Regions from separate parts of the Phocaeicola coprocola genome, predicted to be linked through region 2. Evidence: riboswitches for the same ligand, from Rfam matches in the RefSeq annotation. Region 2 holds a riboswitch; the other holds the start of a gene.

Region 1 (6,253 bases), on a different contig from region 2:
ATCAGAGTCTTCCGTTGGCGTGCATTGGCGTATCCAACGTTAAAAGAGAAGGTCCTTCACCTGCATCCATGCGGCAACGGAACTTCCATTCCCTTACTTGTTTTCCATAAATTTATAGGATTAATTTCTGGTGCATGATATTAATAGTCATTATTCTGTCTGCTTTTTTTGCTTGCATAATTGCAGTTAACAGTTATCTATTCCAGAACGCATTGTTATGGAAAATGGCAAGCTGTTTTGTTGGTTTATGGATATTGTGTATGATAATTACCGTCTTCGTTTGTCGTAAACTTGAATGCTCTAATTAAAACAGTACGGTTGTCATGCTTTGTGTGTTTTATTATAAATATTATGAATTATTTGGAATTGATATGTAATATAGATAATTTTGCAGTCGGGAAATGGTTTCGGGAGGTTTACGCCTTCCGAATGAAAAGGGAACCCGGTGAAAATCCGGGACAGTACCCGCTGCTGTGAGTCCACAAAAACGGACATCGAACTTTTGCCACTGGTGTAATACCGGGAAGGCACGATGACCGGGACGAGTCAGAAGACCTGCCATGACCGGAATGAGATTTACACCTGCGGGATATACGGGTCGTAATCAAATAAGGAATAGCTCATCGGCCATTCAATATTTGAAGACAGACATATTCCCGTTCGTGTAAGTCCGCACGAACGGGAATTTTTTGTGTTTGTTAATAATATGTTTTACATTAAAATGAGTGACCTATGAAAAGAAAATTACGCTTTCTGGCAGGTGCCTGTCTATTTACCGCAACCGCCTTGTTCTCTGGCTGTAGTTCGGACGATGACTTTTTGATGGACCCGGTTGATTCCGGAACTTCGCAAACCCGTGCTGTGACAAATCCGGACGGTACTTTAACTATCACTTTCGATGATTTCGATCCCGGCATGTTAGCAGGACCTACCTCGGCCGGAGAAAATCTTTATTCGTACCAAGGGTATCCTCAAGTAACCACCATTTACGACAATACTCCGGAAGAATATCTCTTCCTTTCAATGTTTAATACTGTAGGTGGAAGCACAGAGTATTCCAGCGGCGGCATCGCACTTTCCAACTGGAACATCCGCTCCAATCAGTCGGGAAATACCGGAGACTGGTGGTATTCTTATCTAAACCAATGTTCTGTCTATAACACTGCGGTGGAAGCGGAAGGACAGAATAAGGAAGCCGGGCACAGCGGTTCCAATTTCGGTGTCGTTTACGGATATGTGGATGCTTACAATCAGGCATGGATGGCTAAACCAGAATTTTATTTCAATGTTCCCCGGAAATTGGTCGGCCTGTGGATCTGCAACACCTCATACACTTATGGTGTCATTACTTATGGTAATCAGTTCGGTTCTACGGGGGTAGCGACTCCTCTGAAAGAGATGAAAGGGTATTTCCAAGTGAATCTGGAATGTTATGATGCGAATGGCGGTCTGATCCGCACTTACAAACGTCTTTTAGCCGATTATCGTAACGGCCAACAACAGGTTGATCCTATCACGACATGGGATTATTGGGAAATCAATGCCGAAGGGGTGCAAAGTGTGAAATTCAACTTCGAGGGTTCGGATTCGGGAGCATACGGTTTGAATACTCCGGCTTATATCTGTATTGATGATATCACCATACAATAAAAAGAATATAAGGATATCCCTTCTGTCGGGGGTATCCCTGTTATTTTTCTAAAATCCACACATCATGCATCGTTTTCACTATTTTATTATTTCTGCCTGTATGCTGTTCACCTCCTGCAACAAGGATGAAGTCATTACCGAAGAAGTAGGAGGACAACCTATAATAGAACTTGACAGCGAGACCGGTATTTACACGGTCAAGGTCGATCACGAATTGACTATCGCCCCGACATACCAGAATGTTGAAGATGCTCTTTTTGCTTGGACGATAGACGGTACGCTGGTTTCTTCGGGTCCGTCTCTTCAACGTACATGGAATGAATGCGGGGATTTTTATGTCAAACTAAGAGTAGACAATGCGGAAGGCTATGCCGAAGAGGAACTGAAAGTAGAAGTGAAAGAACTCACCCCTCCGGTCATCTCACTGGCACTACCTTCGCAGGGGCTAAAAGTCGTCCGGAATACCGATTACACATTTACTCCCGATATTCAGCATTCGGATGTCGAAGGGTTCAAAATCGAATGGGTACGGGAAGGAAAAATCGTTTCCACCGAGAATACTTATACTTTCAATGAAAAAGAACTCGGTGTTTATACGGTGACAATCAACGCTTCCAATATAGATGGGACAACAACGAAAGACGTAAGCGTAGAGGTCGTGGAAACGATGCCCTACGTTGTCAAATTCCCGACCCCGTCTTACCTGCAAACATCCACGGACAGGTACACTTTTGCCGACCGTCCTGTTTTCCTGCGTCCGTTGTTGGAGTATTTCGACAATCCCCGTTTTGAGTGGAGTGTGGACGGTCAGGTCATGGAAGGAGAAGTGGAACGCATGTTCAAGTTCACGCCGTCCGCACCCGGAGAATACACCGTCTCCTGTACTGTGTCGGAAGACACACCGACGGAAAAAATAAGCAGGAATATCGACAAAGGGAAAACGGCTGTCACTGCCACCGTAAAAGTCGTTTGTGTGGACAAAAAGGAACAAGACGGCTTCCGGGCTTCGGGAAGTTCCAAGCTCTGGAATAAAGTCTATGAATATACCCCAGCTCCCGGCCAATTTATCAACGAGACGAGCACGATAGGCGGTATGACCGGCAACGAAACATCCCCTGAAGCGGCTGTCGCATGGGCAACACAGCGTTTGAAAGACAAACTGCACGTCTCTTTAGGTTCTTTCGGGGGTTATATCATCGTCGGCTTCGACCACAGTATTCCCAATTCGGGTAACCAATATGATTTCTGTGTTCAGGGGAACGCCTTTGACGGCAGTTCCGAACCGGGTATCGTATGGGTCATGCAAGATATAAACGGAAACGGATTGCCGGATGACGAGTGGTACGAACTGAAAGGATCTGAAGCAGGCAAGGAAGAAACAATACAGAATTTTGAAGTGACCTATTACCGTCCGGAAGGCAAAAAAATGGATGTCCAATGGATCAGTTCCGACGGTAGAAACGGCTGGGTAGACTATCTGTCCGCTTATCATACACAAGACTATTATTATCCGGCTTGGATTTCGGAAAACAGTTATACCCTGACAGGCACTTGTCTGGCCGCCCGCAACACCCAAGATTCTCAAACCGGTTATTGGGATAATCAGAGTTATGACTGGGGGTACGTGGATAATTTCGGAAACGACCAGATAGAAGGCGGCAGTACGGTGGATGGAAGCGGACAAAGGAACGGTTTCAAAATTTCCAATGCCATCCATGCCGATGGAACGGAAGCCAATCTGCAATATATTGACTTTATCAAAATACAATGCGGTGTTCTGGCCAAAAGCGGCTGGCTGGGCGAAGTTTCTACGGAGGTATTTTCTTTTGAGGATCTAACCAAATAATAAAAATTACAAGTATGAAAATTTATTTTCTTCCCATGCTCCTATCCTTGTTCTTTTTGGGAGCGTGTGACAAAAACGATGAAATTATACCTGAAGATGCAGATGAAAATTTCATCACATCGGTCGTGATGACCGTGGACGGGAAATCGTACACGGCCGACATTACGGACAATACAGTAACAATAACCGTTCCCTATACGGTATCGCTGAACAACGCCGAAGTGGAATTCAAGTACACAACTTCTGCAACAATCATACCTGATCCTGAAACGGTAACGGACTGGGATAACGAACGAACCTTCCGGGTGACATCCTATAACGGAGATGCCCGCGAATATACCTATAAGGTCGTGAAAAGCGAGATAGAATCTGACGGAGATGTGGAGTTGAAGACCACCGAGGAGGTAGCTTCTTTTGCCGCAACCAAAACAACCGTTGTCAAAGGGAACCTGATTATCGGCTCTGATGCGGAAGAGGCAGAAAAAATCACTGACATATCTGCATTGGCATCTTTGAAAGAGGTTACTGGCAACATTGTCATTCGTAACAGTTACAACGGTGCAGACTTGACAGGGTTGGATAATATCGTTTCTGCCGGAGGTTTACAGGTAGGTTCGACCGATGTCGCCTCGAAAGCTACGGAACTTCACATGATTTCCATGAAAGTATTGGAAACGCTCTCCGGAGACATATCGGTATATAACGACCAAGTGACGTATGTCCTATTCGAGAAACTGGCAACTATTGAAGGAAGCGTGATGTTCAATGCGTCGTCGTTACAGAGTTTTGAGTTTCCGGTTCTGACTACTGTAGGTCAGGATCTGAATCTTCAAGGACTCAATGAAGAGAACACAGCAGCCGGTTCGATTGCGTCTTTGGAAATACCGGAACTGACAAGTGTCGGAGGGGTCTTGTCCGTAAACAATCTTGCCAAGCTGACTTCCATGAGCTTCCTTAAGCTGAAAGAGACCGGTGGCCTTGATTTCCATACCGTCCCCGTGATGTTGGAAACCATCAACCTTCCGGAAATCGAAACAGTAAACGGAAGTATTATTATGGAAGCCAATATGGAAGCTCCTCCTACCGGTAGTTTTGTTCCCCAACGAAATGACGTGCTTCAGGCTTTCGGTGGAATGGACAAACTGACAACGATAAAGGGACAGATAAAGATAAAGAATTTCACGGCACTCAAACAACTTCCCGACTGGAGCAAGATCACCACACTTGGAAGCATCACGCTGGATTATCTTGAAGATGTGAGCGGAACACTGCTGTTGCCGAACGCCCGATTTGAAACCTTCGGAGAAACAGCGCCCCAGATTGAAATTATAAACAAGGTGCAGCTCTCCAAAATTGAAACAGCCGAAGATTTGTCAAATGTAAATTTTGTCATCACCAGTCTCACGAATAATAAGTTCCCTGAAATCACGTTCAAGAATATCAAAGACTTCACTTGTAAGCCAACCACCAACAATATCGATTATACCATATCGACAATTCAACATGTATATGGAAATCTAAATGTGACAGGCCAAATGCGAAGCAATGCCAAATTTCCCGACTTGGAAATCATAGATGGATATGGATATATCCAAATACCCATGTTTGCTTCAATCACAATGCCAGTCTTGAAAGAAGTGGGAGGACAGTTCTATTTATCTGGAAATTTTACCAGTTGTAACTTGCCCTTACTATCCAAAGTTTGTTGTTCAGCTTCTCCTGTATATTATAAAGAGGGAGAGGGTTCGTTAGCAATATCTTTGCAAAGTAAATCGCTGGATATTCCGGAATTGCTTCACGTAGGAGGTGAAGGGTTGTTCGTTAATAAAGCAACAGGCATTACTTGTGATAAATTACAGACTATAGATGGTACGCTACAGATAAAAAGTGCGACTTCTCTTTCTCAGGAAACACTTTCCATGGAGAAGTTGGAGACCTTGCATGGGGTTGTTTTTGACGGTTTGACGAAATTTACCGACTACACTTTCTTCGGCAAGTTTATAGAAAACGGAATGATTACGGGGGAAAGTTGGAGCGTGACGAAATGTGGGTATAACCCAACCTTCCAAAATATGAAGGACAAACAATATACGCAGCAGGATTAAACCTTATACCTTAACCAGAGTACCCGTAATGATTCGGGTACTCTTTTTTATCCGAATGACAATGAGCAGAACAATACAACGGATTTGCCTTTTTCTTTTCTGCCTGCCAGTTTTCGGCAGTTGCATGAAATGGGATTACGGAGAGATGGAAGATTTCTCTGTATCGGCCTCTGGTCTTTTCATTACCAACGAGGGGAATTTCCAGTACAGCAATGCCACGCTTTCCTACTACGATCCCGCCACGTGCGAAGTGGAGAATGAAGTGTTTTACCGTGCCAACGGGTTCAAGTTGGGCGATGTGGCCCAGTCTATGGTTATCCGGGACGGTATAGGCTGGATCGTGGTGAACAACTCGCATGTGATTTTCGCCATCGACATCAATACTTTCAAGGAAGTGGGCCGTATCACAGGTTTCACCTCACCCCGGTATATCCATTTTCTGTCGGATGAGAAAGCCTATGTGACGCAGATATGGGACTACCGTATCTTCATCATCAACCCCAAGACATACGAGATTACCGGCTATATCGAATGTCCAGACATGGACATGGAATCGGGTTCCACCGAACAAATGGTACAATACGGCAAGTACGTCTATGTGAACTGCTGGTCGTACCAGAACCGCATCCTGAAAATCGACACGGAGACGGAC
Region 2 (6,253 bases):
CTGATAATTTGTGGTTGCGTTGGGCTACTTTGCTTCACGATATAGGAAAACCTCGTACCAAACGTTGGGATTCCCGTATCGGATGGACATTCCATAATCATAATTTCGTCGGAGAGAAGATGATTCCTGATATATTCAGAAAGATGAAGCTGCCGATGAACGAAAAGATGAAATATGTTCAAAAGCTTGTAGGCTTACATATGCGCCCTATCGTAATTGCTGATGAGGAAGTGACTGATTCTGCCGTAAGACGCTTGCTTTTCGAAGCCGGTGACGATATTGATGACTTGATGCTGCTGTGCGAAGCAGATATTACATCGAAGAATGAAGTCCGTAAGCAACGCTTCCTTGATAACTTCAAGCTGGTTCGTCAGAAACTGAAAGATCTGGAGGAAAAAGACCGTATCCGAAATTTCCAGCCTCCTGTAGATGGTGCTGAAATTATGAAAGTTTTCAATTTGCAGCCCTGCCGCGAAATCGGTAGTTTGAAAAGTTCTATAAAGGATGCTATCCTGGATGGAGTGATTCCAAATGAACATGATGCTGCTTTTGAATATATGCTGAAGAAGGCAAAACAGATGGGACTGGAGCCTGTCAATTTATAACTTGTTATGCTCCCTGCTTTTACTCTTTTAACGCAGGGAGCGTAGCCGGTAAAAAGGAAAAAATATTCTTCTCTAAAGGCAATAAGAAATTAATTTAATTATCCAAATAGAAAAGTTAGTATAAATAATAGTTTGCCATTTATATGTCCTGTAGGTGCTTCTGGGTTATTTTTCTTTCTTAAAAGTTGTCCAATTTAGAAAATTATCAAGATTCTGATTTTTGTTTATTTCTTTAAAGCCATATCTTTGTATGGCTTTTTGCTAGGTAACAAAAGTGTTTCAAAAGGGAATGCCGTGAAAATCGGCAACAGTACCCGCTGCTGTGATTCTTAATGAACCGAAGGCAATGCATAAGCAAACCACTATTGTTTTTTTACAATGGGAAGGTGGCTGTCGGGGAGAGATCAGTCAGAAGACCTGCCGCAAAGAGCAAAGCCAACTTTTATATTAACTTATTCGTTACAAGCCAGTATGAATTTAACTGAAATCTGTATTATCAAGCGTGACGGGAAGCGGGAAAACTTTTCGCCTTCAAAGATTACAAATGCTATCAGTAAAGCGTTCAACGCAACGGGGATTGCTCATCAGGAAGAACTGATTGACGAGATTACACAGCGTGTTATCAATCATTTTGAGAATCCTACTATCGGAGTCGAAGAAATTCAGGACCTCGTAGAAACGGAATTGATGAAGGTACAGCCTGAAGTGGCTAAAAAATATATCATTTATCGCCAGTGGAGAAATACGGAACGCGATCGGAAAACTCAGATAAAGCATATCATGGATGGTATTGTTGCCATAGATAAAAATGATGTGAATCTGAGTAACGCCAATATGTCGAGCCATACTCCGGCCGGACAGATGATGACCTTTGCTTCGGAAATAACAAAGGATTATACCTATAAATATTTGTTGCCGAAACAATATGCTGAGGCACATCAGTTGGGAGATATACATATTCATGATCTGGACTATTATCCTACCAAGACTACGACGTGTATTCAGTACGATCTTGACGATCTGTTTGAACGCGGTTTTCATACTAAGAACGGAAGTATCCGTACACCTCAGTCTATTCAAAGCTACGCAACACTAGCTACAATTATATTCCAGACCAACCAGAATGAGCAGCACGGAGGACAGGCTATTCCGGCTTTCGATTTCTTCATGGCAAAAGGCGTATTGAAAAGTTTCCAGAAAGTCGTTGTTTCTTCTATTTCTTTTTATTTCGATATGAAAGGCATGGAAGTAGATGAGGCGAAGTTGCAGGCGTTGGTAAAACAGCATGTTGCTTCAATAGCTCCTTCTGAAGATGAAAAAAAGATTCTTCTTGCAGCATTTGCTGACCAGCAGATCAATCTTACAGCCGATGAACTGGAACATATTTTGAAAAAGGCTTATAGTCAGGTACGTAAAGATACTCATCAGGCAATGGAAGGGTTTATTCATAACCTGAATACGATGCATTCACGCGGAGGAAATCAGGTTGTGTTCAGTTCTATCAATTATGGAACAGATACTTCTGCCGAAGGACGAATGGTGATAGAAGAACTGCTGAAAGCTACTATTGAAGGTTTGGGTACGCGGGGAGAAGTACCTGTATTCCCCATTCAGATATTCAAGATAAAGGATGGTGTGTCTTATTCGGAAGCCGACTACAAACGGGCAATGGAAGACTTTGATGCGGCAATGGAAGGTAAGGTAGAGTTTGAAGCTCCTAATTTCGACTTGTTCCTGAAAGCTTGCCGTACTACGGCAAAAGCTTTATTCCCGAATTTTATGTTCCTTGATACTCCTTTCAACCAGCATGAAAAATGGGATGCCAGCGATCCAAAACGTTATCGCTATGAACTGGCAACAATGGGATGCCGTACGCGTGTCTTCGAAAACTTGAATGGAGAAAAGACTTCCTTGGGACGTGGTAACCTTTCGTTTACTACGATGAATCTTCCCCGACTGGCTATCGAAGCCCGCATCAAAGCAGAAAGCATGTCAGATTGCCAGAGTCAGGATGCAATAGAACGTCTGGCAAAAGAAATATTTATCAGTTCTGTGCATGATATGGCAGTCTTTATTGCAGAACAGCTGTATACTCGCTATCAATATCAGCGTACGGCACTGGCACGTCAGTTCCCTTTCATGATGAGTAACAATGTATGGAAGGGAGGAGGTAACCTGAATCCGAACGATGAAGTAGGTGATGTACTGAATCAGGGTACATTAGGTATCGGGTTTATAGGTGGCCACAATGCAATGGTTGCTTTATATGGTCAAGGACATGGTCATTGTCAGAAAGCCTGGGATACGCTTTACGAAGCAGTAGAAGAGATGAATCACGTTGCAGATGAATTTAAGCAGAAGTATCATTTAAATTATTCTGTACTGGCAACCCCGGCAGAAGGACTTTCGGGACGTTTTACACGCATGGACCGTCGTAAATATGGAGTAATACCAGGAGTGACCGACCGTGATTACTATGTAAACTCTTTCCATGTAGACGTAAAAGAACCTATCACTATAGTAGAAAAAATAAAATGTGAAGCTCCTTTTCATGCTCTGACCCGTGGAGGCCATATTACTTATGTGGAGCTTGACGGAGAAGCACAGAAAAACGTCAAGGCAATTGCCAAGATTGTAAAAGTGATGCATGATGAAGGCATTGGTTATGGTTCTATCAATCACCCTGTTGATACATGTCATAATTGTGGCTATAAAGGAGTGATTTATGATAAATGTCCTATCTGTAACAGTGAGAATATTCTCCGGATGCGTCGTATAACCGGATATTTGACTGGTGATTTGAACAGTTGGAATTCTGCGAAACGTGCAGAGGAGCGTGACAGAGTAAAACACTGTTGATTAATTCGTTTGTTATTAAGGATAGAAGGCTTTTTAGATGCGGATTATCTGCCTGTAAGCAGGTTGTAGGTATATAAAAAGCCTTCTTTTTATTTCACTGGCAATTGGGAATAACTTATTCTTTATGCTACATTATTTATATACATATCCTGAAACAATTGTTGATGGTGATGGTATACGCTTTTCTATTTATCTATCGGGATGCAGACACCATTGCCGGGGATGTCATAACCCTGAATCCTGGAATCCTGCGTCAGGTCATCCTTTGACTCGTGAGAAGATAGAAGAATTTATTGAGGCTATTAATTCCAATCCTTTATTAGATGGAATTACCTTTTCGGGAGGGGATCCGTTTTATTCGCCGGAAGACTTTCTTCCTCTTATCAAGGAATTCAGTGAGCGTACCGGACAAAATATCTGGTGCTATACCGGATATACTTATGAAGAACTTTTGGAAGATCCTGTACGCAGACCTATATTGTCTTATATAAATGTATTGGTAGACGGCCGTTTTGAGCAATCCCTCTATTCTCCGAAGCTGGAATTCAGGGGAAGCAGTAACCAGAGAATCCTTAAATTGAAGTAAAAAAATGTTGCATATTGTCTAATTTCGTTATCGCACACAAAAGAAAACTGTCGTTCCCATGATATAAATCAAGAAAACAAATACTTTGTGAAGAAAATAATTATATCTTATTGCTAATTAAACAGAAACATCTACCTTTGCGATGTGGTTGTGAAACCAGAATTAATTAAGATATAAAAGAAGGTATTAGAATAGATTTTTTAAGGTATTAGAAGTTAAGGTAAAAAAGCAATTTTAAGAAAAGGTATTAGAGATTTAAGGTATTAAGTTTTAGGTTTTTATTTTAAGGTATTAGGATAAAAGGTAATTGTTTTCAGGTATAGTTGAAATAGGATTAGGAAAATTGCTTTAAGGTAAAAAAGAAGAGAAAAGGATAACGTACACAACAACAACTAGATGAGTAAAAGATGCAAGAACCCTTAAATGGGGGTTCTTTAGGAAATCGGCGGTGTTCAAAATGTGAACAATCGCTTTTTTTATTGTTAAACGGTATAAATTTCGTACAATTGCTCTTACAATACTGTTTCTCCTTCCAAGAGCAATATTCATTTTCTGAAAAACTTAGTGCATGTTGATAAGAGGTATCTGTGTTTTTTAAAGTATTTTATTTTAAATAACCGATAACTTCGTGTATCTTTGCGTCCAGATGAAAGTAAAAGCGCGCTATATACGCATTGGGGCAGTAGCTCTTTTAACCTTGTTTGTTGCTTATTATGCCATTTCGACATTATATGCGCACGTACATGAGGTGAACGGGACTTTTATTGTCCACTCGCATCCTTTTACTGAACATCATTCTCACTCAAGCGGGCAGGCACTGACACTGCATTTCTTATCAACATTTACTTCTGTAGGTTCAGACTCTATTGAATCGGCGTGTCCTGACTTGCCTTTACTCTGTTTATTAACTGGCAGCTTGTCTGCATTTCATGCCCTGTCTTCATTTGGAGATGAGATTTATCTACGTGCACCTCCCGTATATCTTTTCATTTGATTAAGCGAGAAACAGGAAACCAATTAAAATGCCTGTTCAAATAAATGCTGTCTGGCTTCTGTTGGACAGTTATCTTTCGTCTGCTTCTATAAACTAGATGTGGAAAGGGGAAGATATGGAAAAATCTGAATCAGTCAGACCTGATTCTGTGGTATTTATCTTGAATATTTAGAACGGGCTTTATTAAGTTAACGAACGAAAAGATTATACATGAAATATATTTTATTCATAATGGGATTGCTATGCTCTTATGTAAGCATGGCAATAGAGCCGGTTAAGGAAGGAAATGTTATAGCCGGACACGTGATAGAAAAAGGCTCGGAAAATAGTTTGCCTTATGCCACTGTGTTAATCGTAGAAACGGGAAAGGGTACAGTGACCGATGCGGAAGGATATTTCCGCTTTAAGGAAATTCCCGCCGGAGAATATACGCTGAAAGTACAGAGCATGGGGTATAATACTCAGACTAAAAAAATAACAGTCAGTAAGGATTTCACGGTAGATGTACATTTTGTAATGGAAGAAGAAACTATTATGACAGATGAAGTCGTAGTTTCGGCAAACAGAAATGAAACAAGCCGTAAAGTAGCTCCGGTGGTCGTGAATGTAATGAGTAACAAGTTGTTTGAGGCTGTAAATTCTACAGATTTAGCAAAGTCATTGAATTATCAGTCAGGACTTCGTGTAGAAAATAACTGTCAGAACTGCGGATTCCCACAAGTGCGTATTAATGGACTGGAAGGTCCGTATTCCCAAATTCTGATAAATAGTCGTCCTGTAATGAGTGCTCTCTCGGGTGTATATGGCTTAGAACAGATCCCCACTAACATGATTGAGCGTGTGGAAGTGGTTCGCGGAGGTGGGTCTGCTTTATTTGGAGCCAATGCGGTAGGAGGAACAATTAATATTATAACAAAAGATCCGGTTAGTAATTCTTTTCAGGTTTCTTCTACAATGTCGAATCTGAACGGGAAAGTATGGGAACAATATGTAGGCGCTAATGCCTCTTTGGTTTCATCGGACAATTCATATGGAATAGCCCTTTATCAGTCTTACCGTAACCGTAATCCTTATGATGCCGATAATGATGGTTTCTCGGAGCTTGGAAAACTGAATATGAATACGTTTGGTTTACGTTCGTATTATCGTCCTACTCAGTTTAGCCGTATCAGTCTGGAGTATCATACCACGAATGAATTTCGTCGTGGG

The links. A riboswitch is a leader RNA that binds a small molecule or an ion and turns the genes downstream of it on or off. The one in region 2 is predicted to bind cobalamin.
Region 1: it holds a riboswitch for cobalamin, as region 2 does, so the genes downstream of both, ACDG22_RS09960 (DUF4465 domain-containing protein) here and ACDG22_RS00665 (anaerobic ribonucleoside triphosphate reductase) in region 2, are expected to answer to the same signal.

Annotation. Positions count from the first base shown of each region.
Region 1 is NZ_JBGKGM010000003.1:118,188-124,440, forward strand. Features, by position in the region: cobalamin riboswitch at 386-577, shown strand; gene ACDG22_RS09960 (DUF4465 domain-containing protein) at 733-1,650, shown strand; gene ACDG22_RS09965 (PKD-like domain-containing protein) at 1,715-3,496, shown strand; gene ACDG22_RS09970 (receptor L domain-containing protein) at 3,511-5,601, shown strand; gene ACDG22_RS09975 (YncE family protein) at 5,630-6,253, shown strand, end outside.
Region 2 is NZ_JBGKGM010000001.1:190,018-196,270, reverse strand. Features, by position in the region: gene ACDG22_RS00670 (CCA tRNA nucleotidyltransferase) at 1-605, shown strand, start outside; cobalamin riboswitch at 850-1,044, shown strand; gene ACDG22_RS00665 (anaerobic ribonucleoside triphosphate reductase) at 1,077-3,464, shown strand; gene nrdG (anaerobic ribonucleoside-triphosphate reductase activating protein) at 3,589-4,050, shown strand; gene ACDG22_RS00655 (hypothetical protein) at 4,697-5,044, shown strand; gene ACDG22_RS00650 (TonB-dependent receptor) at 5,255-6,253, shown strand, end outside.